Regions from separate parts of the Bacillus pacificus genome, predicted to be linked through region 1. Evidence: riboswitches for the same ligand, from Rfam matches in the RefSeq annotation. Region 1 holds a riboswitch; the other holds the start of a gene.
What was found. A riboswitch is a leader RNA that binds a small molecule or an ion and turns the genes downstream of it on or off. The one in region 1 is predicted to bind FMN.
Positions count from the first base shown of each region.

Region 2: it holds a riboswitch for FMN, as region 1 does, so the genes downstream of both, ribD (bifunctional diaminohydroxyphosphoribosylaminopyrimidine deaminase/5-amino-6-(5-phosphoribosylamino)uracil reductase RibD) here and LMD38_RS18945 (ECF transporter S component) in region 1, are expected to answer to the same signal.

Region 1 is NZ_CP086328.1:3,644,090-3,656,119, reverse strand. Features, by position in the region: gene resE (sensor histidine kinase ResE) at 1-1,384, shown strand, start outside; gene LMD38_RS18960 (cob(I)yrinic acid a,c-diamide adenosyltransferase) at 1,522-2,103, shown strand; gene LMD38_RS18955 (peptidoglycan DD-metalloendopeptidase family protein) at 2,188-2,802, shown strand; gene LMD38_RS18950 (hypothetical protein) at 2,832-3,518, opposite strand; FMN riboswitch at 3,764-3,903, shown strand; gene LMD38_RS18945 (ECF transporter S component) at 4,066-4,644, shown strand; gene LMD38_RS18940 (ferredoxin) at 4,767-5,015, opposite strand; gene LMD38_RS18935 (YpbB family protein) at 5,313-6,374, shown strand; gene LMD38_RS18930 (RecQ family ATP-dependent DNA helicase) at 6,364-7,893, shown strand; gene LMD38_RS18925 (CPBP family intramembrane glutamic endopeptidase) at 7,893-8,456, shown strand; gene LMD38_RS18920 (LysM peptidoglycan-binding domain-containing protein) at 8,479-8,958, shown strand; gene LMD38_RS18915 (metallophosphoesterase) at 9,017-9,793, shown strand; gene LMD38_RS18910 (MerR family transcriptional regulator) at 9,793-10,668, shown strand; gene LMD38_RS18905 (genetic competence negative regulator) at 10,746-11,354, shown strand; gene gudB (NAD-specific glutamate dehydrogenase) at 11,617-12,030, shown strand, end outside.
Region 2 is NZ_CP086328.1:1,227,574-1,239,603, forward strand. Features, by position in the region: gene bioD (ATP-dependent dethiobiotin synthetase BioD) at 1-596, shown strand, start outside; gene bioF (8-amino-7-oxononanoate synthase) at 562-1,749, shown strand; gene LMD38_RS06490 (alpha/beta fold hydrolase) at 1,746-2,486, shown strand; gene bioC (malonyl-ACP O-methyltransferase BioC) at 2,452-3,261, shown strand; gene bioB (biotin synthase) at 3,263-4,261, shown strand; gene LMD38_RS06505 (hypothetical protein) at 4,442-4,762, shown strand; gene ribH (6,7-dimethyl-8-ribityllumazine synthase) at 4,793-5,254, opposite strand; gene ribBA (bifunctional 3,4-dihydroxy-2-butanone 4-phosphate synthase/GTP cyclohydrolase II) at 5,273-6,466, opposite strand; gene ribE (riboflavin synthase subunit alpha) at 6,479-7,123, opposite strand; gene ribD (bifunctional diaminohydroxyphosphoribosylaminopyrimidine deaminase/5-amino-6-(5-phosphoribosylamino)uracil reductase RibD) at 7,105-8,217, opposite strand; FMN riboswitch at 8,526-8,669, opposite strand; gene LMD38_RS06530 (CDGSH iron-sulfur domain-containing protein) at 8,860-9,066, opposite strand; gene LMD38_RS06535 (YqkC family protein) at 9,206-9,451, shown strand; gene LMD38_RS06540 (alpha/beta hydrolase) at 9,462-10,385, opposite strand; gene LMD38_RS06545 (GNAT family N-acetyltransferase) at 10,467-10,946, shown strand; gene LMD38_RS06550 (LacI family DNA-binding transcriptional regulator) at 11,049-11,912, shown strand; gene LMD38_RS06555 (Na+/H+ antiporter family protein) at 11,936-12,030, opposite strand, start outside.

The sequences.
Region 1 (12,030 bases):
TAGAAAGAATAAAAATACTGAAAATGATATTATGATTGTCGGAAAACCAGTACAGTCAAAAAATCAAAGTGCAGTGTTTGTATACGAATCTTTACAAGTGCCGATACAAGGTATGGAAAGAACGACTGATTTTATATTCTTATCAGCAGGGATTGCGATTATATTAACAACTTTCTTTGCATTCTTCTTATCTACTCGAATTACAGCACCGCTTCGTAAAATGCGTGAGGTTGCTTTTGAGGTATCGCGTGGGAAGTTTGATGCAAAAGCTCCTATGGTATCCCAAGATGAGATTGGTGAGCTTGCAACAGCCTTAAATCAAATGGGGAAACAGTTGAAGTTTAATATGAATGCCCTGCAGCAAGAGAAAGAACAGTTAGCTAGTATTTTAAGTAGTATGGCAGATGGGGTTATTACATTAAATCAAGAGGGTGAAGTCGTTGTAATCAATCCGCCCGCTGAACATTTCTTACAAGTTTGGCAAGAAGAAAAAGAGATAGAGCTCAGTAAAAAACTACCTTCTGAACTTGTTGAACTATTCCATCTCGTTGTAGAAAGCGAACAACAACAAGTGGTTGAAATTAATTTACAAAAAGGTAACTATGTAGTTCTTATGACGCCGCTTTACAATCAAACGAAAATTCGTGGGGCTGTAGCTGTATTGCGTGATATGACGGAAGAACGCCGTCTTGAGAAAATGCGCCAAGACTTTATTGCGAACGTATCACATGAACTTCGTACACCGATGGTCATGCTCCAAGGGTATAGTGAAGCAATTTTAGATGATATTGTGCAAACAAAAGAAGAAATTAACGAGTTTGTTCAAATCATTTATGATGAATCCGTTCGTTTAGGGAAACTTGTAAATGAATTGTTAGATTTAGCGCGTATGGAAAGTGGTAATGTAGAGTTACATATAGGTGAAGTTGATATTCATCCTTTCGTTGAAAAAATAGGTCGTAAATTCCAAGGAATTGCAAAGGATAAAGAAGTCGCGTTAACGGTTGATTTCAAAAATCCAATTGAGCAATACCCGTTTGATGCAGATCGTATGGAACAAGTATTGACGAATTTAATTGATAACGCAATACGTCATACGAACGCAGGTGGACATGTAACGCTTGTAATTGATACGAAAAATAATGGTCTTATTTTTGAAGTACAAGATTCGGGCGCTGGTATTCCAGAAGAAGATATTCCATTTTTATTTGATCGTTTCTATAAAGCTGATAAAGCAAGAACACGTGGAAAAAAAGGTGGAACAGGACTCGGGCTTGCGATTGCAAAAAATATTGTGCAAGGCCATGATGGAAAAATTGCTGTTTCAAGTGTTGTTGGAGAGGGAACTACATTCTCTGTATATTTACCGAATCGTATAATTTAAATATACGTTTTAAAAGTTGATAATGAATAAAGTTCTACTGTTGTTTATTTTTTTGTAAAATCAATTAAATAAATAATAGTAGAACTTTTTTTCTAACTTAGTCGAATGAAGAATGATGAGAGGGGTGTCGTAAAGCGATGAAATTATATACAAAAACAGGAGATAAAGGGACAACAAGTGTAATAGGCGGCAGAGTGGATAAAGATAATATCCGAGTTGAAGCATATGGCACAATAGATGAGGCGAATTCTCATATTGGATATGCGATGACTAAACTACAAGGCAGGTCTTTCGGAGATATTTATAATGAACTTGAAAATATTCAACATGAACTATTTGATTGCGGGGGAGACTTGGCGATAGTAGGCGAGAAAATTCCTTATAAAGTAAAAATTGAAATGGTCGAAAACTTAGAAAGTAGGATCGATTCGTATATAGAAGAAGCACCGCCGCTAGAACGGTTTATTTTACCAGGTGGAAGCGAATCGGCAGCTGCTATTCATATTGCACGTACAGTTGTAAGGCGAGCAGAACGATGTATCGTGTCCCTGCAAAAAGAAGGAGAAATAAATGAAGTTGTTCTAAAGTATGTAAATAGATTATCTGATTATTTATTTGCAGTAGCTAGAGTAATAAACGCTCGATTACAAGTAAAAGATGTAGAGTATAATCGCAGTGCAATCGTTTTTCGTGATAAGAAAAAGAAGGAAGTGGAGTGATTCACTTTCTTTTTTTGTATAGTTTTTTCTGTAATATACCAAAATAGAGAAGGTATGGTCGTAATTAGAAAACGGAGGATGTATATGAAAGCTTTAAAATATGGCGTCATGTTATTGACAGTACTATTTTTATCTCAATTACATGTGTACGCAGAGGGAAATCAATGGGCATGGCCTGTTGAAGGACAGATAAGTGATTATTTTGGAACAAGGCACGGAAAACACTACGGTATAGATATAGCGGCACCGATCGGCGCGCCTGTGTCAGCTATTCAAGAAGGTAAGGTAACAAAGTCTTATTATTCAAGTAGTTATGGAAACGTTGTTTTTATTAAACATGGAGAATATGAGGCTGTGTATGCACATTTAAATAAGAGATATGTAGTTCAAGGGGATTATATTTCAAAAGGAGAAATAATTGGAGAAGTAGGAAATACAGGAGAATCCCGAGGTGCACACTTACATTTAGAAGTTCATCAAGGAAGATGGACGATGGCAAAAAAGAATGCGATGAATCCATTGCTTGTTTTACATGAACAAAGAAATGAAGCAGTTTCTTCATCGTTATACGTCGTCCAAAAAGGCGACACTCTAGTTAGCATTGCGCGGAAATTTAGAATGTCAGTTAAGGAAATTCAAGAAAAAAATGGGTTGCAACAAGAGCTGATTTATCCAAATCAACAATTATATGTAAAGTAAAAAAAGAGCTAGTTAAAGCTAGCTCTTTTTTACCAAAAAATAAAGACACATATAAATCCAGAAATAGCTAAGTAGCTATATAAGTAAAATACTTTCGCTCTTGTTTTTTCGTTTGTTCGAAATAGTACAATAGTCGGTTCAATTAAACCAATTGTCAAACAAAGTAAACCAAGAAGCATACAACCGATTGAAATAGAGTACAGGGCGATTTGTGGTCCTTGAAATGGAATCATCCATTTTAATAAAAATGCAATGAGTGCAGTATAGCAAATGCTGCCGATGTATTTATTCAACGGTGCATTAGAACGGAAACCAGGAAGCTTTTTTAAGAAAGAGCGGGAAACAACTTCAATTTGTAAAGGTGTATGCTCTTCTATTATTTTTTGAGCTTCTTTTCCTTTTTGGAAAAGGGATAATATCCAGTTTCGCTCACCTTGAAAAATAAATTGTGAAGTTGTCAAATAATGATCAACCTTTACTTTATTCCAACTCTTCCATGGATGACGCTCACATAATTTTAATTTACTTTCTGAATTTTTATCATACTGATAAATACTGATGCCATCTTCATCGAAAGCAGCATAGTATGTCTCGCTTGAGAATGTGCCTAAATCAATTGGACAGTAGAAAAGTAATTCTTTTTTTAAGTAAAAGTATTCTTTCCTTAAGTTTTTTTTCATTGTTTCTCGAATAGAGTGTCTCTTTTCTTTCTTCATGACATTTCCTCCATAATCCAGAAAATGTTCTTATCTTAACAATTCAACATCTTATCACTTTTAATTATATATGACTAGGGGATTCATAGGAGAAATGCCGAATACTAAAAAATATGGAGTGTATTGTAAAATATAATGAATGATTTTGATTATGTAAAATCAATAACTTATTTTTAATAAGTTACGATTTTTTTGTTCACAATACGATCATGTTGTTGTATAATGAAGTAGAAAATAGAATATCGGTCTATCTTCGGGGCAGGGTGAAAATCCCGACCGGCGGTGATGAACTATATGTGATTTTGTTCTAAGCCCGCGAGCCGTTAAGGCAGGATTTGGTGTGATTCCAAAGCCGACAGTACAGTCTGGATGGGAGAAGATGGAGGTTCAAGCGTTCAAAAAAGATAGGTATTTGAACGTCTGTTTGATGTGCCTTAAATTCTCCCTTTGTGTAAAACACAAAGGGTTTTTTCGTTCTATGAAAAAGTAGGCATAGCAGAACCTTTCCACTTTCCATGAGATGATCGATGGAAAAGGAGAGAGAAAGATGAAACAAAAAAACAGTGTAGTGCAGATGGTGAGTGTAGCAATGCTAAGTAGTATTGCATATTTACTGATGATGTTGGATTTCCCATTCCCAGGGCTTCCGCCATTTTTAAAAATTGATTTTAGTGATGTGCCAGCTCTAATCGCTGCGATTATTTTTGGGCCAGTTGCAGGGGTAATTGTAGAAGCGATAAAGAATATTTTACATTACGGGATTCAAGGGAGTTTAACGGGAGTACCAGTTGGAGAAATTGCTAACTTTATTGCAGGATGTTTATTTATTGGACCAGCAACTTTCTTATTTAGGAAGTATCGTACTGTTAAGAGTTTAACGACAGGATTAATGCTAGGGACAATTACAATGGCGCTCATTATGAGTGTATTAAATTACATCATCATATTCCCAGCTTACACTTGGTTTTTAAATTCACCAGCTATGTCTAGCGAAGCGATAAAAACAACGGTTGTAACGGCAATCTTACCATTTAATTTGATTAAAGGAATTGTTGTAACAATTGTATTTGTAGCGTTATTCTCACGCCTGAAAGTATGGGTATTTGCAAAAATGAAAAATGCATAAATATAAAATAAAACCATTAGTAGTATACAACTACTAATGGTTTTTTATTAAGGAGACTGAAAATAGAAAACAAAAAATACCCCTCAAATGAATGAGGGGTATTTTTTGAAGTTAATAAAAGACTATTCGAATTTTAAAGCATCGCCGTCGAATGATTCGTCAGCAACTTTAATTGAGTCAGTTGGACAACCTTCGAATGCATCCATCATATCTTCAAGTAATACATCTGGAATTTCAACGATACCTTGGTTATCGTCTAATGTTACGAATGCAATACCTTCATCATCATAGTCATAAATGTCTGGTGCAGCAGCGCCACAAGCACCACATGCAATACAAGTATCTTTATCAACGATTGTATATTTTGCCATCTTTTTTCCCTCCTGATAATATGTATGTGAAAAGCTCGCCATAAAAATTATAACCTTATTGTAAAACGGTTTTTAAAACTTTTCAACATAAAATTATAATGATAATCCTTATCAATTAGAGTGTCAACTAATTTTTGCATTATGTCATAAGATTTTCAAAATACGTAAATGTTATTTCGTTTGGTACAATATAATATATACAAGTATATATTGCCCATATGATAAGTTTAATGAGTAACGGTAGATGGCGCAATCATATCAAAAGTAATTAAGTTAGATTGAAAGGTGGAAGCGGTAATGCAACTACAATATACTGTATTGTATTGTTTAAAACAATTGAATGGTGAAAGAACCGTTTCTTCTATTTATTATTTATTAAAGGGAAAACGTTCTTCGCAAACGTTACAAGATGGAAATATGTTCCGAATTTCTTTTTTGTTTGGAATATATAAATCGTTAAATAGAAATGAATATGATCGTGAAGTTGCAAAGTTGTTGCAAGCAGATTTGATTCAAGAAATACATGAAAATACATATTTGTTAACACCTAAAGGTAAAATGCAGTTACATACATGGGAGGAAGGGTATGCTTTTCCAGCCCATTTGCATGGTTTGCACTATGGTGAATTAGGTGAAACGTTTTGGAAAAGATTATCTTTAATTATTCAAACTGTATCTAATTTACAACAGAATAATACGAAGTTTATTCCTATTCAACAAGATACAGAAATAATGGTGTGGGTGAAGCGATTTTTAACAGGTATGCCGTATAGGCGAAGTGAATTGGCGAAAAGATTATGGAAAGAAATACATAATCTTTTAGGGAAATGTGATGTGATAGAAGCGACGATTGTAACATATAGATTAACAGGATATGAACGTATCGGTTGTACATTGCAGCAGTTAGCGGAAATTACGAAACGAGATATTTTTAGGGTATATTTCTTATTTTGGGGTACAATTCATTTCCTTATACAAGAAGTTCGCGATAAAGAAAATGAATTTCCGTTATTAGCTGAGATTATCTCTTATCCAAATGAGAGAGCTGAATTATTTAGTTTATCAACGAAAAAAACATATAATTTTTGGAGACAAGGGCGCTCATTAGAAGAAATAGCGACAATTAGAAATCTAAAGGTTGCAACGATAGAAGATCATTTTGTTGAAATTGCTTTGCGTGAAAGAGATTTTTCTATCGAGATGTTTATGGAAAAAGACAAAATAGATAAAGTAACAGAAGTAATTGATGCATTACAAACACGTAAGTTGCGTGAGTTGAAACAAGCTGTTGGAGAGGGTATCTCTTATTTTGAAGTTCGTCTTGTATTGGCGCGGATGGAGGGTATAAATGAAACTTGAGGAATATTTATATAGGTGGTTTGGATATTCTGAATTTCGTCCAGGTCAAAAAGGGGTAATTACAGATTTATTGGAAGGAAAAGATGTTATAGCGATGCTTCCGACCGGAAGAGGGAAGTCTATGTGCTATCAACTTCCAGGGCTCATGCAAGAAGGGACAGTACTTGTTGTATCACCATTATTATCTTTGATGGAAGATCAGGTTACACAATTAAAATATGTTGTGAAAAACCGAGTGATAGCATTTAATAGTTTTCGGACATTACATGAAAAAAGAGAAGCAATGAAAAGGTTAGCTTCCTATAAATTTATTTTTGTTTCACCTGAGATGTTGCAGTCGGAATTGTTAATAAGAGAATTGAAGAAAGTTCATATTTCATTATTTGTTGTGGATGAAGCTCATTGTATTTCGCAATGGGGTTATGATTTTAGACCAGATTATAAAAAACTAAATGTAGTTATTGAAAATATCGGGTCTCCTACGGTGCTAGCATTAACTGCAACAGCGACGAAAGATGTACTCCGAGATATAGCAGAGAGTTTGAATTTGGAGAATGTGACGCAGCATGTGTATTCTATTGATCGTCCAAATATAGCAATGGAAGTACAATTTGTGGAGACGATAGAAGAGAAGAAAGAGGCGCTTTTGGAACAGGTGATGTATTTACAAGGGCCGGGGATTGTATATTGTTCAAGCAGAGCATGGACAGAACGTTTAACGGAATATTTAAGAGGAAAAGGCGTTACTGGTGTCGCTTTCTATCATGGTGGTATGGAACATGAAGAGCGCATGTTAATTCAACAGCAGTTTATGAATGACCAGTTGCAGCTTGTAATATGTACAAGTGCTTTTGGTATGGGAGTAAATAAATCAAATACGAGATATATTATTCATTTCCACTATCCGACTAATATAGCTTCTTATTTACAAGAAATCGGAAGAGCTGGAAGAGATGGTGAACCTAGTATAGCTATTTTACTATGCAGTCCGTTAGATCACGATTTACCAATTTCAATCATTGAAGATGAATTGCCAAGCCAGTCACAAATACAATTTTTATTTTCTTTACTGCAGGAAAGAATGTTTCAAACGAAAGAATTACCAATAGAAGAGGTAGAAGAAATTTGTTATAATGCAGCAAGATTTAATGAACAATATTGGCGTTTCATCCGCTATCATCTTGAAAAGCTTGGAATCATACAACAGAGAAAATTAATATTAGAGAGCTTGTCAGATGAAATTATGACAAGATTAATAGCTGAAGTAGAAATCAGGCTACGTAATAAATATAGTGAGCTAGAAAACATGAAATCATGGATACAAGTGAAAGAATGTAGACGTGAATATTTGCTGCGACAGTTCGGTTACAGAAAAGAGGGCGAGTTAAAGAATTGCTGCGACTATTGTCATATTACAAAAACAGATTATAAAAAAAGACAAGCGCAACAATCGGATTTCGACTATAATTGGGAAACAGAGTTACAAAAGCTTTTCGGTCTAGAAAAGATGGGGGAATGATGAACATTCAAAGGCATAATATTGAAGATATGAGTCCGAAAGAAATAAGGTTGAATCTGTATATCACACAGTTCATTATTATCGGTATCGGTTGTTTACTAGCATATATACTATTCCGAGATATAAAGTCGGTGTATAGTCTGTGGAAATGGGAACCGGTGTCTATACTTATAATAGGTGGCTTGTTAGCGATTGGTATTGTGTTATTAGATTATGTTGCAATGCGAGTATTTCCAGAGTCTTGGTTTGATGATGGTGGTATTAATGATAGGATGTTTCAAGGGATGTCAGTTATGCATCTACTTGTTATTACATTCATTATCGGCTTTGCAGAAGAATTTTTATTTAGAGGTGTAGTGCAGACGCACTTTGGAATTGTAATAGCGAGTTTCGTATTTGCAGTATTACATATTCGGTATATAAAAAAGCCATTTTTGTTTTGTTTCGTCTGTTTCATTAGTTTTGTTTTTGGCTATGTATTTGAATGGACAGGAAATTTGTTTATAACAATCTTTGCACACTTTCTTGTTGATTTTATAATGGGGCTCCAATTAAGAAAATAAATGGAAGGTGGTGGTGAACAACATGAGAAGACGAATTCCTGATTTTGAAGAGGAATTAGAAGTTGAGCGAGTGGAAGAAAAAGAAGGTTTACCGCCGCGTAGTGAAATTCATAGAAATAAAGAGAAAAAACAAAAGTTTAAAATGAATCATATTTTCGTCCGAGTTTTAACATTTCTATTCATATTACTACCAATTAGTATTTTATGGTATACGGATAAATATATTCAGGTGAAAAGTGATGGTAATAACGCTGGAAAAAGTGCATTTGAGGTCATTTTCTTTGATTCAGCTAAATCTCAGTCCGAGGCATCATCTGAGAAAGTTGTCACACATACGGTGAAAGAGGGAGAAACCTTAGAAAGTATAGCGAAGCAATATTTTTCAGATGAAACTGGGATCGAAGTGATTAAAAAGTATAATGATTTACAAAAAGATGAAGTGAATGTAGGTCAAGAATTAAAAATTCCGATAAAAGATAAGTCCACGAAGCGAGAGAGTTAGTAAAATACTTACTATAAAAACTGGGAATTATCTTTATGAGGAAGGGAGTAAAAAATATATGATATGGATTATCTTATTAAGTACTCTCGTTTGTATTGGTATTATATTTCTTCTTGTAATGTATACGGAAGCAACGCGTAATACGGTGCTAGAACATACTTTAATATTTGAAGAATTTCCGAAAAGTTTTCAAAAAGTAAATATATTCTTTATATCAGATATTCATAGAAGGGGCATTTCGAATTCGTTAATTGAACAAGTAAAAGGAAAAGTAGATCTTGTAATTATTGGTGGTGATTTAGCGGAAAAAGGTGTCCCTTTATCGAAAATCTCTGCAAATATACAAAAGTTAAGAGCGATAGCTCCTGTATATTTTGTATGGGGAAATAATGATTATGAGATTGAATATCATGAATTGGATGCTTTATTATTAGAAAATAATGTGAAAGTTTTAGATAATACAAGAGTTGTATTTGAGTCTGAATTAGGAGAGAAAATTTGTTTGCTCGGTGTAGATGATGTTGGTTTGAAACGTGATCGTTTAGATTTAGCGTTGGCTGATTGTAAGGAAGATGGTTTTCGCATATTAATTAGCCACAACCCTGATATAATAAATAAAATGTCTGGAAAAGAACAAATTTCACTTGTGTTAAGTGGACATACACATGGAGGACAGATTCGATTATTCCCATCTAAAAAATATTTAAAAGGTGGCGTATATAAGCATTCAAATATGACTCTTTTTGTTAGTAATGGGTATGGAACAACGTTGGTTCCACTTCGCTTCCGAGCACCTGCTCAAACACATATTATTACGTTATGCGGAGGGAAATGATGCCAACTCTAAACGGAAAATATAATATAAAAGCTGTTTCGAATATAATTGGAATTCAACCAAGTACGCTTCGTGCATGGGAAAGACGATATCAAATGATTGCCCCAAAGCGGAATCATGCGGGGCATCGATTATATACAGAAGAGCATATTCAAATTTTAAAATGGTTAATGGACAAGGTTTCTTCCGGCATGATGATTGGACAAGCAGTTCAATTATTAGAAGGGAATCGTTTGCAGAATAATGTTCAAAATGAAATACATTACGATAGAGAAGTTGTTTTAGTGGACGATATACTACAAGCTTTGTTAAAATTTGATGAAATTACAACTTCTGCATTGTTAAACGAGGCTTTTAGTATTTATGCAACAGAAAAAGTTATAGCAAGTATTGTTCTTCAAGTGTCAAATAAATTGTTAACGTTAAAAAATAACAATGAAGTTACAATGGTGCAATTCCAATATGTCGTATCATTTTTACAAACGCGTCTAGGGATGGTATATCATAATGCATCATCGTTTTCTTCTATACACAAAGTTGTCGTGTTAGAAAGTAATATGTTGAAAGGGTTTGTTTTCTCAACGTATTTACGATTAAAAGGATATGATGTGATATATATTCGGGCAAGCGTAGCGGAAGATAGTATTTCGTTAGCTGTTGAGCAAATAAGACCTAAATATGTAGTAATCTCTTTTGATGACGGACGAGAACGGAAGAACGTAATGAGCTATGTGGATTTTTTGCAAGAAAAAAATGAGAACCTTTCTGTTGGGATTATAGGAGAAATAGGTGCTCGAGATCAGTTGAACATTCAAACAAGCCTAATTGGTGATACGAAAGAAGAATGGGATAATTGGTTAAACATGTTAGAATAGTTGTTCGAAAAGAACCATCTATTTTCTATTTCATATAATAAAAATTATATTCATTGGTTGCGTAGGGAGGGTATGATATGAGGCTGGAACGATTAAATTACAATAAGATAAAAATTTTCTTAACATTTGATGATTTATCTGAAAGAGGATTAACGAAAGAAGATTTGTGGAGAAATGCACCGAAAGTACAGCAATTATTTCGTGATATGATGCAAGAAGCAAATAAAGAATTAGGATTTGAAGCGGATGGTCCGATTGCAGTTGAAGTATTTTCTCTACAAGCGCAAGGAATGGTCGTAATTGTAACGAAAGAACATCAAGAAGCGGATACAGATGATGAGTTCCGTGACGAGTTTATTGAAATGCAAGTGACTCTAGATGAAAGCGAGCATATCCTTTATGAATTTGCTACACTAGATGACGTAATTAACCTGTCGAATCGTTTATATAACCTTGATGTAACTGGCGGAAAATTATATACGTGGGATGGGCGTTTCTATCTTTGGATGGAAGAAGAGGAGCAAATTCAATTACTGAAGGCAGATTTTATAGCTATTTTAGCGGAATATGGTAATCCGTCTACAGCAACTATTTATCGTCTAATGGAGTATGGTAAAGAATTAATGGCTTCTCAAGCAATTGAACAAATACACAATTACTTTGTGAAAAAACAAAACCTTAGCTAATATAACCTAAGGTTTTTTTTTTATTGTACTTAAATGTATCTTTTCAAAGTGCTGTACATGAATAAAATAAAAAATATTTAAATATTTAAGTATTTTACTTTTCTAAAAGTAATAAAAGGACTATAATGATAGTGAAAACGCTTGCAACAGAAAATACTTTGTATATATTTGTTAGCGTTTTCTATTGCATTCCAAATTTAACGGTGTATACTAGGCAATGAAGGTTTACTAAACAAGTGAAATTACAGGGGGTTTACTTACTATGGTAGCCGAAAAGGGAACTCAAACAAAAACACAACAACAAAGGGAACAACATTTTGAACTATTGAATTCAACACAAATTGTTATCAGTGAAGCGTTAGAAAAATTGGGTTATCCAAACGAAGTATATGAATTATTAAAAGAACCAGTTCGTATGATGACAGTGAAAATACCAGTTCGTATGGATGACGGGACTGTTAAAATATTTACAGGATATCGTGCACAACATAATGATGCTGTTGGTCCAACGAAAGGTGGAATTCGCTTCCATCCGAATGTAACAGAAAACGAAGTGAAAGCACTTTCAATTTGGATGAGTTTAAAATGTGGTATTGTCGACTTACCATATGGCGGAGGTAAAGGTGGAATTATCTGTGACCCACGTGAAATGTCATTCCGTGAGTTAGAAAGATTA
Region 2 (12,030 bases), 2.4 Mb from region 1:
CATCAAATCCAGAGGGAGATGCAGCAAGGCTAAAAGCATTATCAGGTGTACCGACAAAAGAAGAGGAAATTTGCCCTTACTCTATTGAAGAGCCGCTTGCCCCGAGACTTGCCATGAAAAGAGCTGGAAGGACAGTAACGTTAAAAGACATTATTCATCACTATAATGAACGATTGAAAGATTTTAATAGTCTACTTGTAGAAGGAGCAGGTGGATTAGCTGTTCCATATACAGAGGACGCTTTAGTAATTGATTTCGCAAAAGAATTACAACTTCCACTTATTGTAGTAGCACGCCCTACATTAGGAACAGTAAATCATACAGTTTTAACGATCGCTTATGCAAAGGCATATGGTTTAACAGTAGCAGGTGTCATTTTATCTGGCTGCAAAGAATGCGAAATGGAAAGAGTGCAAGAAAATAAAGAAATGATTGAAGAGCTAAGTGGGGTACCAGTTTTAGGTTTATTACCATTCTTTGCAGGTGAGTTTACAAAAGAAGAAGTCTTGGAATCTGTTAAAGAATATATAATGATTTCAAAATTAGAGGAGCTTATCCGAAATGAATCAAACGTGGCGCACACATCTTCAATCTAAATTGCAACAATTACATGAGCGAGGGCAGTATCGTAATTTGCATGTAACAGAACAAGCAGAAGAGACATGGCTTATTCGAGATGAGAAAAGGATGCTAAATTTAGCGTCAAATAATTATTTAGGGTTAGCTGGAGATGAAAGGTTAAAAGAAGCTGCTATCGCATGTACAAGAAAATATGGAACTGGGGCGACAGCATCAAGGCTCGTGGTAGGGAACTATTCACTGTATGAAGAGGTTGAGAGAAGTATATGCGATTGGAAAGGCACTGAAAAAGCCTTAGTTGTGAATAGTGGATATACCGCAAATATTGGTGTGATCTCTTCATTAGTGAGTCGTCACGATATTGTGTTTAGTGACAAATTAAATCACGCAAGCATTGTTGATGGAATTATATTAAGTGGGGCAGAGCATAAAAGGTATCGTCATAATGATTTGGATCATTTAGAGAAGTTATTGAAAACAGCGTCACCTGAACAGCGGAAATTAATCGTAACAGATACTGTTTTTAGTATGGATGGTGATACTGCGTATGTAAGGGAGTTAGTAGAGCTGAAAGAGAAATACGGGGCAATTCTTATAGTTGATGAAGCACATGCGAGTGGAATATATGGAAGTGGCGGAGCTGGATTATCCCATATAGAAGAAGATCTTGCTCAAAGAATAGATATACATATGGGGACGTTTAGTAAGGCTTTAGGGTGTTATGGTGCGTATTTGACAGGCGATGCAATTTATATAGAGTATTTACACAATATGATGAGAAGTTTTATTTTTACTACTGCATTACCGCCAGGAACGTTAGGAGCGGTACAAAAAGCAATTGAAATTGTAAAAGAAGATAATGAAAGAAGAGAGAGACTTATAGAGAATGGAGCATATTTCAGAAACCATTTACGAGAAGCTGGTTTTGATATTGGAAATAGCTCAACTCACATTGTACCGATCGTAGTCGGTTCAAATGAAACAGCTTTACGGTTTAGTAAAAGGTTGCAACAGGTAGGGATTGCTGCAATTGCAATTCGTCCACCAACGGTTCCAGTTAATAGTTCACGGGTCCGTTTTGCAGTTACGTCCCAACATACAATAGCTGATTTGCAATGGGCTATTCACCATATTATACGCATTGGTAAAGAAGAGGGGTTTTTCGTATGAAAGAGCTAAAGATTATTTTTATTCCTGGGTGGGGAATGGAAGAAGGTGTTTGGACTTTAGTTCTGCCGTATTTTAAAGAGTATTCTGTTCAATGTATCAATTGGCGTAATGTGAAAGAACAAAGTGAATTTGCAGGTCGAGTAATAGATGTAGCAAAGGATGAAAATGTCATTTTAGTTGGATGGTCATTAGGGGCGTTAGCGGCAGTTCAAGCACATAAAAAGATTCAGACAAAAGGTATTGTACTAATTGGTGGTACTGCCAAATTTACAAATTCGAGCGACTATATGAGTGGATGGAATGCTTTGCATGTAGAGCGGCTGAAAAAGAATGTGGCGAGAAAGAAAGAAGATACGCTCAAGCGGTTTTATGAAAATATGTTTACAAAAGATGAACTGAAAGAGAATACGAGTTTTGAAGAGATTGCGCTGAATTTTAAAGGAGACTCGATTCAGTCATTACAATTAGGCTTAGATTATTTAATAGAAACAGATATGAGAAACGAATTAATAGATGTCAAAGTCCCGCTGTTACTTCTTCATGGAGAACAGGATGTGATATGTCCATTATCTGCAGCTCATAGTATGGCAGAGAATGCGAATGCTAAGTTAAAAGTAGTAAGTGAGGCTGGACATGCATTATGCGTAACGAATTTTGAATATTGCGCAAATGAAATCATTCAATTTGTAGAGGGGATACGACATGATCAACAAAACGTTACTACAAAAACGATTTAACGTGGCAGCTGTATCCTACGATCAATATGCAAATGTACAAAAAAAGATGGCGCATTCATTACTTTCTACATTGAATCGGCGATATAGTGCAAATTCATCGATACGTATTTTAGAACTTGGATGCGGGACAGGATATGTTACAGAGCAATTATCAAACTTATTTCCGAAAGCACAAATTACAGCTATTGATTTTGCCGAAAGTATGATTGCAGTTGCGAAAACTAGACAAAATGTAAACAATGTAACATTTTATTGTGAGGATATCGAAAGATTACGACTAGAAGAAACGTATGATGTCATTATTTCAAATGCCACATTTCAATGGCTAAATGATTTAAAACAAGTGATAACAAATTTATTTCGTCATTTATCTATAGAGGGGATATTACTCTTTTCAACATTTGGGCAGGAAACATTTCAAGAATTGCATGCTTCGTTCCAGCGGGCGAAAGAAGAAAAAAATATACAAAATGAAACATCGATTGGGCAACGTTTTTATTCGAAAAATCAGTTGCGCCATATATGTGAGATAGAAACAGGGGATGTACATGTTTCTGAAACGTGTTACATAGAGAGATTTACAGAAGTTAGGGAGTTTCTACATTCTATTCGTAAAGTAGGAGCGACCAATAGTAATGAAGAATCATATTGTCAAAGTCCCTCACTCTTTCGTGCGATGCTTCGCATATACGAAAGAGACTTCACGGGAAATGAAGGGATAATGGCAACGTATCATGCTTTATTTGTGCATATAAAAAAAGAGGGGAAGAGATGAAATGAAACAAGTACAAACAAAAAGGGATTGGAAAAAACTTGCATACGACGTAGTAGAAGAGAAAGTGATTACGAAAGAAGATGCAATAGCGATATTAGAGGCTGACGATACAGAGATTTTAGAAATTATGAATGCTGCGTATATCATTCGCCATCATCACTTTGGTAAGAAAGTAAAATTAAATATGATTATTAATACGAAGTCTGGATTATGCCCTGAAGATTGCGGATATTGTTCACAGTCTATTATTTCAGAAGCACCGATTGATAAATATGCATGGCTAACGCAGGAAAAGATTGTAGAAGGGGCACATGAAGCAATTCGTCGTAAAGCGGGTACATATTGTATTGTAGCATCTGGTCGTCGCCCGACAGATAAAGAGGTGAATCACGTAATTGGAGCAGTTAAGGAGATTCGTGAAACGACAGACTTGAAGATTTGTTGTTGTTTAGGGTTCTTAAACGAAGATCAAGCAGGACGTTTAGCCGAAGCGGGTGTACATCGTTATAATCACAACTTAAATACACATGCGAATAATTACGAAAGCATTTGCTCTACTCATACGTATGACGATCGTGTTGATACAGTTCAAAAAGCGAAACAAGCCGGTATTTCACCATGTTCTGGGGCGATCTTTGGAATGGGAGAGACAATAGAAGAGCGAGCTGAAATTGCATTCGAATTACAACGTATAGATGCAGATTCCATTCCATGTAATTTCCTTGTTGCTGTAAAGGGTACGCCGCTTGAAGGACAAAAAGAGTTAACACCAGTAGAATGTTTAAAAGTGCTGGCGATGATGCGCTTTGTAAACCCAACGAAAGAAATTCGTATTTCAGGAGGGCGTGAAATTAATTTACGTTCTGTACAGCCAATCGGTTTATTTGCAGCAAACTCTATTTTTGTTGGGGACTACTTAACGACAGCTGGACAAGAACCGACTGCAGACTGGGGTATGATTGAAGATTTAGGATTTGAGATTGAGGAATGTGCATTATAAGATAGAAAAAAGCAAACTTGTAAAAGAGTTTGCTTTTTTTGTAAATAAAATGTAATAAATAATTGTGAACGCTTGATACTATTGGCTTTTGAGCGAAAAAAAGAATTTTGGTGGACGAATTTTCCAAGCCCCAATTGTACATAGTAAATATGTAATTTACATTGGGTTGGAGGATTTTACATGCACAAATATATATTAGCGATTATGACTTGTCTCATTTTACTAAAAGCGATAAGTGCTGATCCAGTTAAGGCCGCCGAAAATCCTGAACAAAAAGAGATGCAACAACGAATTGAACAACATTTTCGAACGAAAGCTGAACATTTTGGATTGAAAACAGAAGGGAAAGATTTAAAGGAAGTACGAAAAGAAATTACTATTATAGAAGAAGCGAAGAAAAGAGAGAATGTATGGAGAACAGCACAAACGCTTCGTATACAAACAGAAGGAAAAACAATGGATGAATTAATAAAAGATGTACGGAAAAAAGTGAAGAAATAAAAAAGAGGCCGCAGCCTCTTTTTTATTTTTTTATGCCCATTGTTTTGATAAGTGAGCCATTTCAATTGCAGCAACGGCGGATTCATAGCCTTTATTACCAGCTTTCGTGCCTGCGCGTTCAATCGCTTGCTCAATTGTTTCAGTCGTTAATACACCGAAAATAACTGGGATGTCTGTTTGTAGTGATAAAGATGCAACACCTTTTGCTACTTCATTACAAACGTAATCGTAATGTGTTGTAGCACCACGAATGACAGTGCCTAACGTAATAACAGCATCATATTTCCCGCTATTCGCCATCTTTTTAGCGATTAAAGGAATTTCAAATGCACCAGGAACCCAAGCAACATCGATATCAGCTTCTTCTACACCGTGACGCTTTAATCCGTCTAAAGCACCACCAAGTAATTTACTTGTAATAAATTCATTAAAACGTCCAACAACAACTCCAACTTTTAATCCTGTACCAACTAAATGACCTTCGAATACCATAATAAATCTCTCCCTTAATTATAAGTTTAGTAAATGTCCTAATTTGTTTACTTTCGTTTGTAAATACGTTTTATTCTCTTCTTTTGCTGGCATTTGTAACGGTACACGCTCGATTACTTCTAAATCGTAACCTTGTAAGCCAGCAATTTTTCGAGGATTATTCGTTAATAACCGTAAATGTTGTAAACCTAAATCTTTTAATATTTGAGCGCCAATACCGTAATCACGCAGATCAGCAGGGAAGCCAAGCTTTTCGTTTGCTTCTACAGTATCGAAGCCTTCTTCTTGTAACTTATAAGCGCGAAGCTTATTAAGAAGCCCAATGCCTCGTCCTTCTTGTCTCATATAAAGAAGAACGCCCTTTCCTTCACGCTCAATTTGAGCAAGTGCAGCATGGAGTTGTGGTCCGCAATCGCAGCGGCACGAGCCAAATACATCTCCTGTTAAGCACTCTGAATGAACGCGTACAAGTACAGGCTCTCCTGTTGAAATATCACCTTTTACGAGTGCAATATGTTCTTTCGTATCTAATGAATTAGAATAGCCAATTGCATGGAAAGTACCGAAATCTGTAGGTAATGTAATTTCCACTTCTCGCGTCACTAATGTTTCATGGTGGCGACGATAAGCAATTAAATCTTCTATTGTAATCATTTTTATATCAAATTGTTTTGCGCACTGTAGTAAATCAGGTACGCGTGCCATCGTACCGTCCTCATTAATAATTTCGCAAATGACGCCAGCTGGTTTTGCTCCGCAAAGCTGTGCTAAATCGACAGCAGCTTCTGTGTGACCAGCACGGCGCAGGACACCACCTTCTTTCGCAATTAATGGAAAGATATGTCCAGGACGATTGAAATCAGCACCTTTTGATGCAGGATTTAACATTTCTCGTATCGTAGTTGCACGTTCGTGGGCACTAATCCCAGTTGTTGTAGAAACATGATCAATGCTCACTGTAAATGCAGTATGATGCGAATCTGTATTATGAGCTACCATTGGTTCCAATTGTAGACGTTCTGCGTATCCTTCTGTAATTGGTACACAAACGAGGCCGCGTCCATGTGTAATCATAAAGTTAATTGTTTCTGGCGTAATATACTCTGCTAAAGCGATAAAGTCGCCTTCATTTTCGCGGTTTTCATCATCACATACGATCACGACTTTTCCTTGTTTTAAATCTTCTAGAGCTTCTTCAATACGATGAAACATCATGCTTCCCCCTTATAGAAATCCGTTTTCTTGTAAAAAGCTTTCGGTCATTGAACCTGTTCGTTTTACTGGTTTAGAAATAAAGCGTTCGATATATTTACCAATCATGTCACACTCAATATTTACGATGTCACCGGCATTCTTTTCTCCGATAACAGATTCACTTACTGTGTGCGGGATGAGTGAAATGGTAATGGAAGATTCGTCTATATCAAATATTGTTAAACTCGTTCCATCAACAGCAACGGACCCTTTATGCAAACAATAGCGTAGCAATTCATCAGAAATAGCTATTTTGTAATAGACGGCATTATAGTGTTGTTTTTTGTTTAATATCGTTCCGATGCCATCGATATGTCCTGAAACGAAATGTCCACCGAATCGTCCGTTTGCAGCCATTGCACGCTCTAAATTTACTTTGCATTGCGGTTTAAGCATGCGAAGTGATGTTGATTGCATCGTTTCAGGCATTGCGTCTACTGTGAATGAAGTTGTTGTGAAACTCGTTACAGTCAAGCAAATACCGTTCACCGCGATGCTATCACCTAAGTGAACATCTGATAAAATTTTATTGGCATGAATCGTTAACTTCATCGCTTCGCCGCTTTGTTGCATGTTTGCAATCGTTCCTAATTCTTCTACAATTCCTGTAAACATTCCGTCACCTCACTTCGGGCATGCGCAACAATTTTTATATCATCGCCAATTTGTTTCATCTCTTGAATTTCCAAGGAAAGTGCATCTTGTAATGTTGAAAAACCATTGCCGCCAAATAAAGTAGGGGCATTTTTTCCACCAATTAATTTTGGACTTATATAAGTTACAATTTCATTGAAATACTTTGTTTGTAAGAAACTTGCATGAACTGTTTGACCACCTTCGACGAAAAGAGAAAGAATTTGTTTTTCGCCGAGTAGGTGTAAAACATCCTGTATTTCAATCTGTTTCGTTTTCATTTGGAATATAGCTATATTTTCAGATTCATAAGAAGCTATTTTCTTTTTATCTACACCATTACCGACAAAAATCCATGTCGGTGCTAAACCATCTGTTATGACATGAGAAGATGGTGGCGTTCGTAAATGGGTATCTAAAATAACGCGTATAGGATTTTGTCCCCCGTTAGGAATTCTTGTTGTTAAATGCGGATTATCAGCTATAACTGTATTCACTCCAACGAGAATCGCATCATGTGTATGGCGGTATTGGTGAACATCAGCTCGTGATTCTTCACCTGTAATCCACTTACTTTCACCGGTTACGGTTGCTGTTTTTCCATCCAAGCTCATTGCTGTTTTTATTGTTACAAATGGACGTTTCGTTTTCATGTAGTGAAAAAAGTAGCGATTTAATAAAATTGCTTCTGCTTCAAGAACACCAGTCGTTACTTCGATGCCAGCTTCTTCTAATTTCCTTTTTCCATTGCCAGAAACGAGCGGATTACAATCAAGAGTAGCAATTACAACCCGTTTGACTCCTTTTTTGATGAGCAATTCACAGCAAGGTGGTGTTTTTCCAAAATGGCTACAAGGTTCAAGTGTTACATAAACGGTAGCTCCTTTTGCTTTTTCGCCAGCCATATGAAGAGCATAGACTTCTGCGTGTTCTTCACCAGCACGCAAATGAGCTCCCATACCGACGATGTTTCCATCTTTTACAACAACAGCACCAACCATAGGATTTGGACTTGTTTGTCCGGATGTTCCTTCTGCTAACTGCAGGGCAATCCTCATATATTCTTGATCTGTCATTCTTTTCACCTCTCCTGAAAAAATCAAAAAACCCCAAGGATTTTATATCCTTGGGGTTTGGGAGACGTGATTTCTAGAAATATAGTTCGAATACGAAAGTATAGGAAAGAAACCTAACGATGATTGATATTTTGGCATAAGGAAAAAACCTAGCAAAATATCGAATTTTTCAAACGCTAGTCGTATCTTTTTATTCCAGTATAGAAACATAAGTATACAAAATAAAACATATATAAAGATTCAAAATGAAACTTAAAAATATGCATACTGAAATAAAAGTGTATTCGCTATATAAAATTACTAGAAAACATATCCTTCTCCCATCCAGACTATACTGTCGGCCCTAGAGTTTCACTAGATCCACCGTTTTCGAGTTGAAAACGGGTCACGGACTTAGAAGTTTGCACTTCATCACCGCCGGTTGGGAATTTCACCCGACCCCGAAGGATGCTGTTTGCTCAAATTATAGCACAAAAAAGAAAAAAGGCTAGTAAAAAATGTTCGAATGTGAAGAATTGTGTGAAAATATATGTATGCTGGCATGAGGACAGAAGTATTAGAAATGTTGTAAGGAGAAGGGATGTAATGGAGTTGATCAAAAGAAAAAACATGCACAAAAAAATGTGCATGTCACATGTGAAATTATTCTGCCTCTGGTGCTCTAACAACAGATTCAAATTTTCCTTTATGCGAAGCATCGCAATAAGGCATATTTTTTGATAAACCACAACGGCATAAAGAAAATGCCGGTTTTGCTGGGAATACATTCCCTTGTGAATCAACTAATTCCACGTCCCCTGTAACGCGAAAAGAGCCATTATCATTTACTTTAATTTGTACTTTAGCCAACGCTATCCCTCCTTCCCAAACGCTTAATTTCATCATATAATCAAGAGAAGTACTTGACAATATGAAAAGAGCACTTTCTTTGGAAGAGAAGAGAGTGTTATAATGTTTTTTATAACTGACTAGAGTAAGGTGACGAAAGATGGATAAACAATTACGTACATTACGAAATATTGCAAATGAGCGCACGTGGGCATCATTTTTGAATGATAATCATCCATATAGTTTGTTGCACTGGTCCATTGCTGGTGTAGGACAAGAGTCAAAGGATGTTTGGTTACTGCAAGATGAGGTAACATTTCAAACGACAGAATTTCCAACGTTAGATGATGCAATAAAGTGGATTTCTGAAAATATGGAACAAGTTACAGACGTTTTAGCGCAATAAAAAAACAGGCTTATGCAAGCCTGTTTTTTGTTTCTTTTACATATGAGTTTAAAAATTGATCAATGGCTGCTTCATACTCTTCTTTATTTTCGTTATAAGAGCAAGCGTGTGCGCCGTGTTCTGCAATATAAAGTTGTTTATTGTTTTCTTTTGCTTCATAGAGTGCTTTCGTCATATCAGCTAAAATATAATCATCATCTTTACTATGAATAAAGAGGACGGGATTGTTGATGTTTTTTATACAATCGATTGGTGAAACTTCACGAATCGTATAACCGTCACGCACTTTTAAGAAAGCATTTGCTAAAGGTAATAAAGGCCATTTCGGTAAATGGAATTCAACCTTTAAACGGTGCTGTAATTGTCCGTAGAAATCAGAGAAAGGACAATCTGCAATATAGAAGTCAGCACCATCTTCTACAAGTCCTGCGTACTGAAGAAGTGTTGCAGCGCCCATCGATTCACCATGAATACCGAGTGTTATATTTGTTCCAAAACGACCTTTTAGCCAGTCAACTACAGATTTTAAATCATGTTTTTCATAGTATCCATAGCTTGTTGTTTTTCCGCCAGTTTTACCATGACGACGATGATCATAAATAACGACATTATATCCTCTGTTTAAAAATAACCTTGCATATTTTACAGAGTTCATTTTATTTACAGTTACGCCGTGACAGAAAATCATAAACTTATTGGAATGACCAGCAGGAATGTAATATCCGTGAAGATCATATCCGAATTGCGAAGGAATATGAATTTCTTCTTTATGAAGAGCATCAAAATCCTCTATACGAAAATGTTTTTTCGTTTCTCTTTCGAGTATTTCTTCCTCTGTTTTTTTCTTTAAGTACATCACCTTATTTGTAAAGAAAATCCCAAGGGCAGTTATCGCACCTAGTATAGTAAACAATGCTGCAAAAAAACGTTTCATACTTTACCTCATCCTCCAAATACCGTTACATGTGATACACTTATATTGTATCACAAGGATAGAAAAGGGGAGAAATAGGAAATGGTGCATATACAAAAAATTACGCCAGCGATGAAAGAAACAATCCGAATGTTCATGTGTGAGAACTGGGGGAGTTCATTGATGGTTTCACGTGGTAAGGAGCATCAATTAGAAGAGTTGCCAGGATTTGTTGCGCTCTCAGAAGACAGAATAATCGGAATTATAACGTATGAATTGATTGGAAATATGTGCGAAATTGTATCGTTAGATAGCTTTGAAGAAAGAAAAGGAATAGGGACAAAACTTGTGGATTGTGTATTACGAGTTGCAGAAGAAGAACAGTGCAGGCAGGTTTGGCTTATAACAACAAATGATAATATGAATGCGTTACGTTTTTACCAAAAACGTAATTTTTTAATGACGAATTTATATGTAAATGCAGTTGAAGAGGCACGAAAAATAAAGAAAGAAATTCCTCGCATTGGGTATGATAATATCCCGATTTTACATGAAATTCAATTAGAATATAGTTTAGTGTAATGATGTAACAATTTTCAGAAATATAAGTTATTAACCTTGACGAATATTGTAATTTAGGTTACCGTAAAATTGTAATCTATTACCATATTAAGGGGTGACGATGTGGCAACTATACGTGATGTTGCAAAATTGGCAGGTGTTTCAGTCGCAACCGTTTCACGAGTTATAAATGAAAAAGGATACGTTCATGAGGACACAGTAAAACAAGTAAAGGAAGCAATTGAGGAATTACGTTATAGGCCAAATAGTGCAGCAAAGCCACTATTTAAAGAAAATTCAACGATAATTGCATTACTTGTAGATAATCTATATGACCCATCAAACATCACTTTGCTACATTGTATTGAGGAAATAGCGTATAAAGAAGGATATCAAATTATTGTTTGTAATATAGAGAATAAAGATAAATACATACATATGTTGAAGGGAAATAACGTTGCAGGTGTTATTTTGACAAGATCCGTTTTTAAAAGTATAGGAGAAATCCCACTTCCGTTTGTTGTGATTGATGAAAAAAAATCCCATGCAAATTATTATGAAAGTGGCCAAAGAGCGGTCTCTTTATTAAAAGAAAAAGGTTGTCACTTTCTTGCTTATTTCGGTGAGGGCGAAGATAGTGAAGAAATGGAAGAGTACATATCAGGATTTTTAGATACTGTTTGGGAGGAAGGAATCTCTTATCGAGAAGAATGTGTACAAGGGTATACGAATAAACAGTTTGTTACGTTATTGCAAAACAATCCGTATGTAGATGGAATTGTAACTTCAAGTGATAAGATTACTTTTGAGTTAATTCGAGCAGCAAAAAAATTAAATATCCGTATACCGGATAAAGTGAAAATTATTGGAATAAACGGGAGTATAGACAGTGAATGGGCAGGTCCGTCATTTATGCAAATGGAAAGTTGTAGCGAAGAAAATGGGAAAATAGCGTTGCAACAATTAAAGAGAAAAATAAAAAAGTAAAAGGTGCGTATAAAACGCACCTTTTATAATGTAATTGCGGCAATAAATCCGAATATAAGTAACGGTATATTATAATGCAGAAAAGTTGGTACACATGTATCCCATATATGATGGTGTT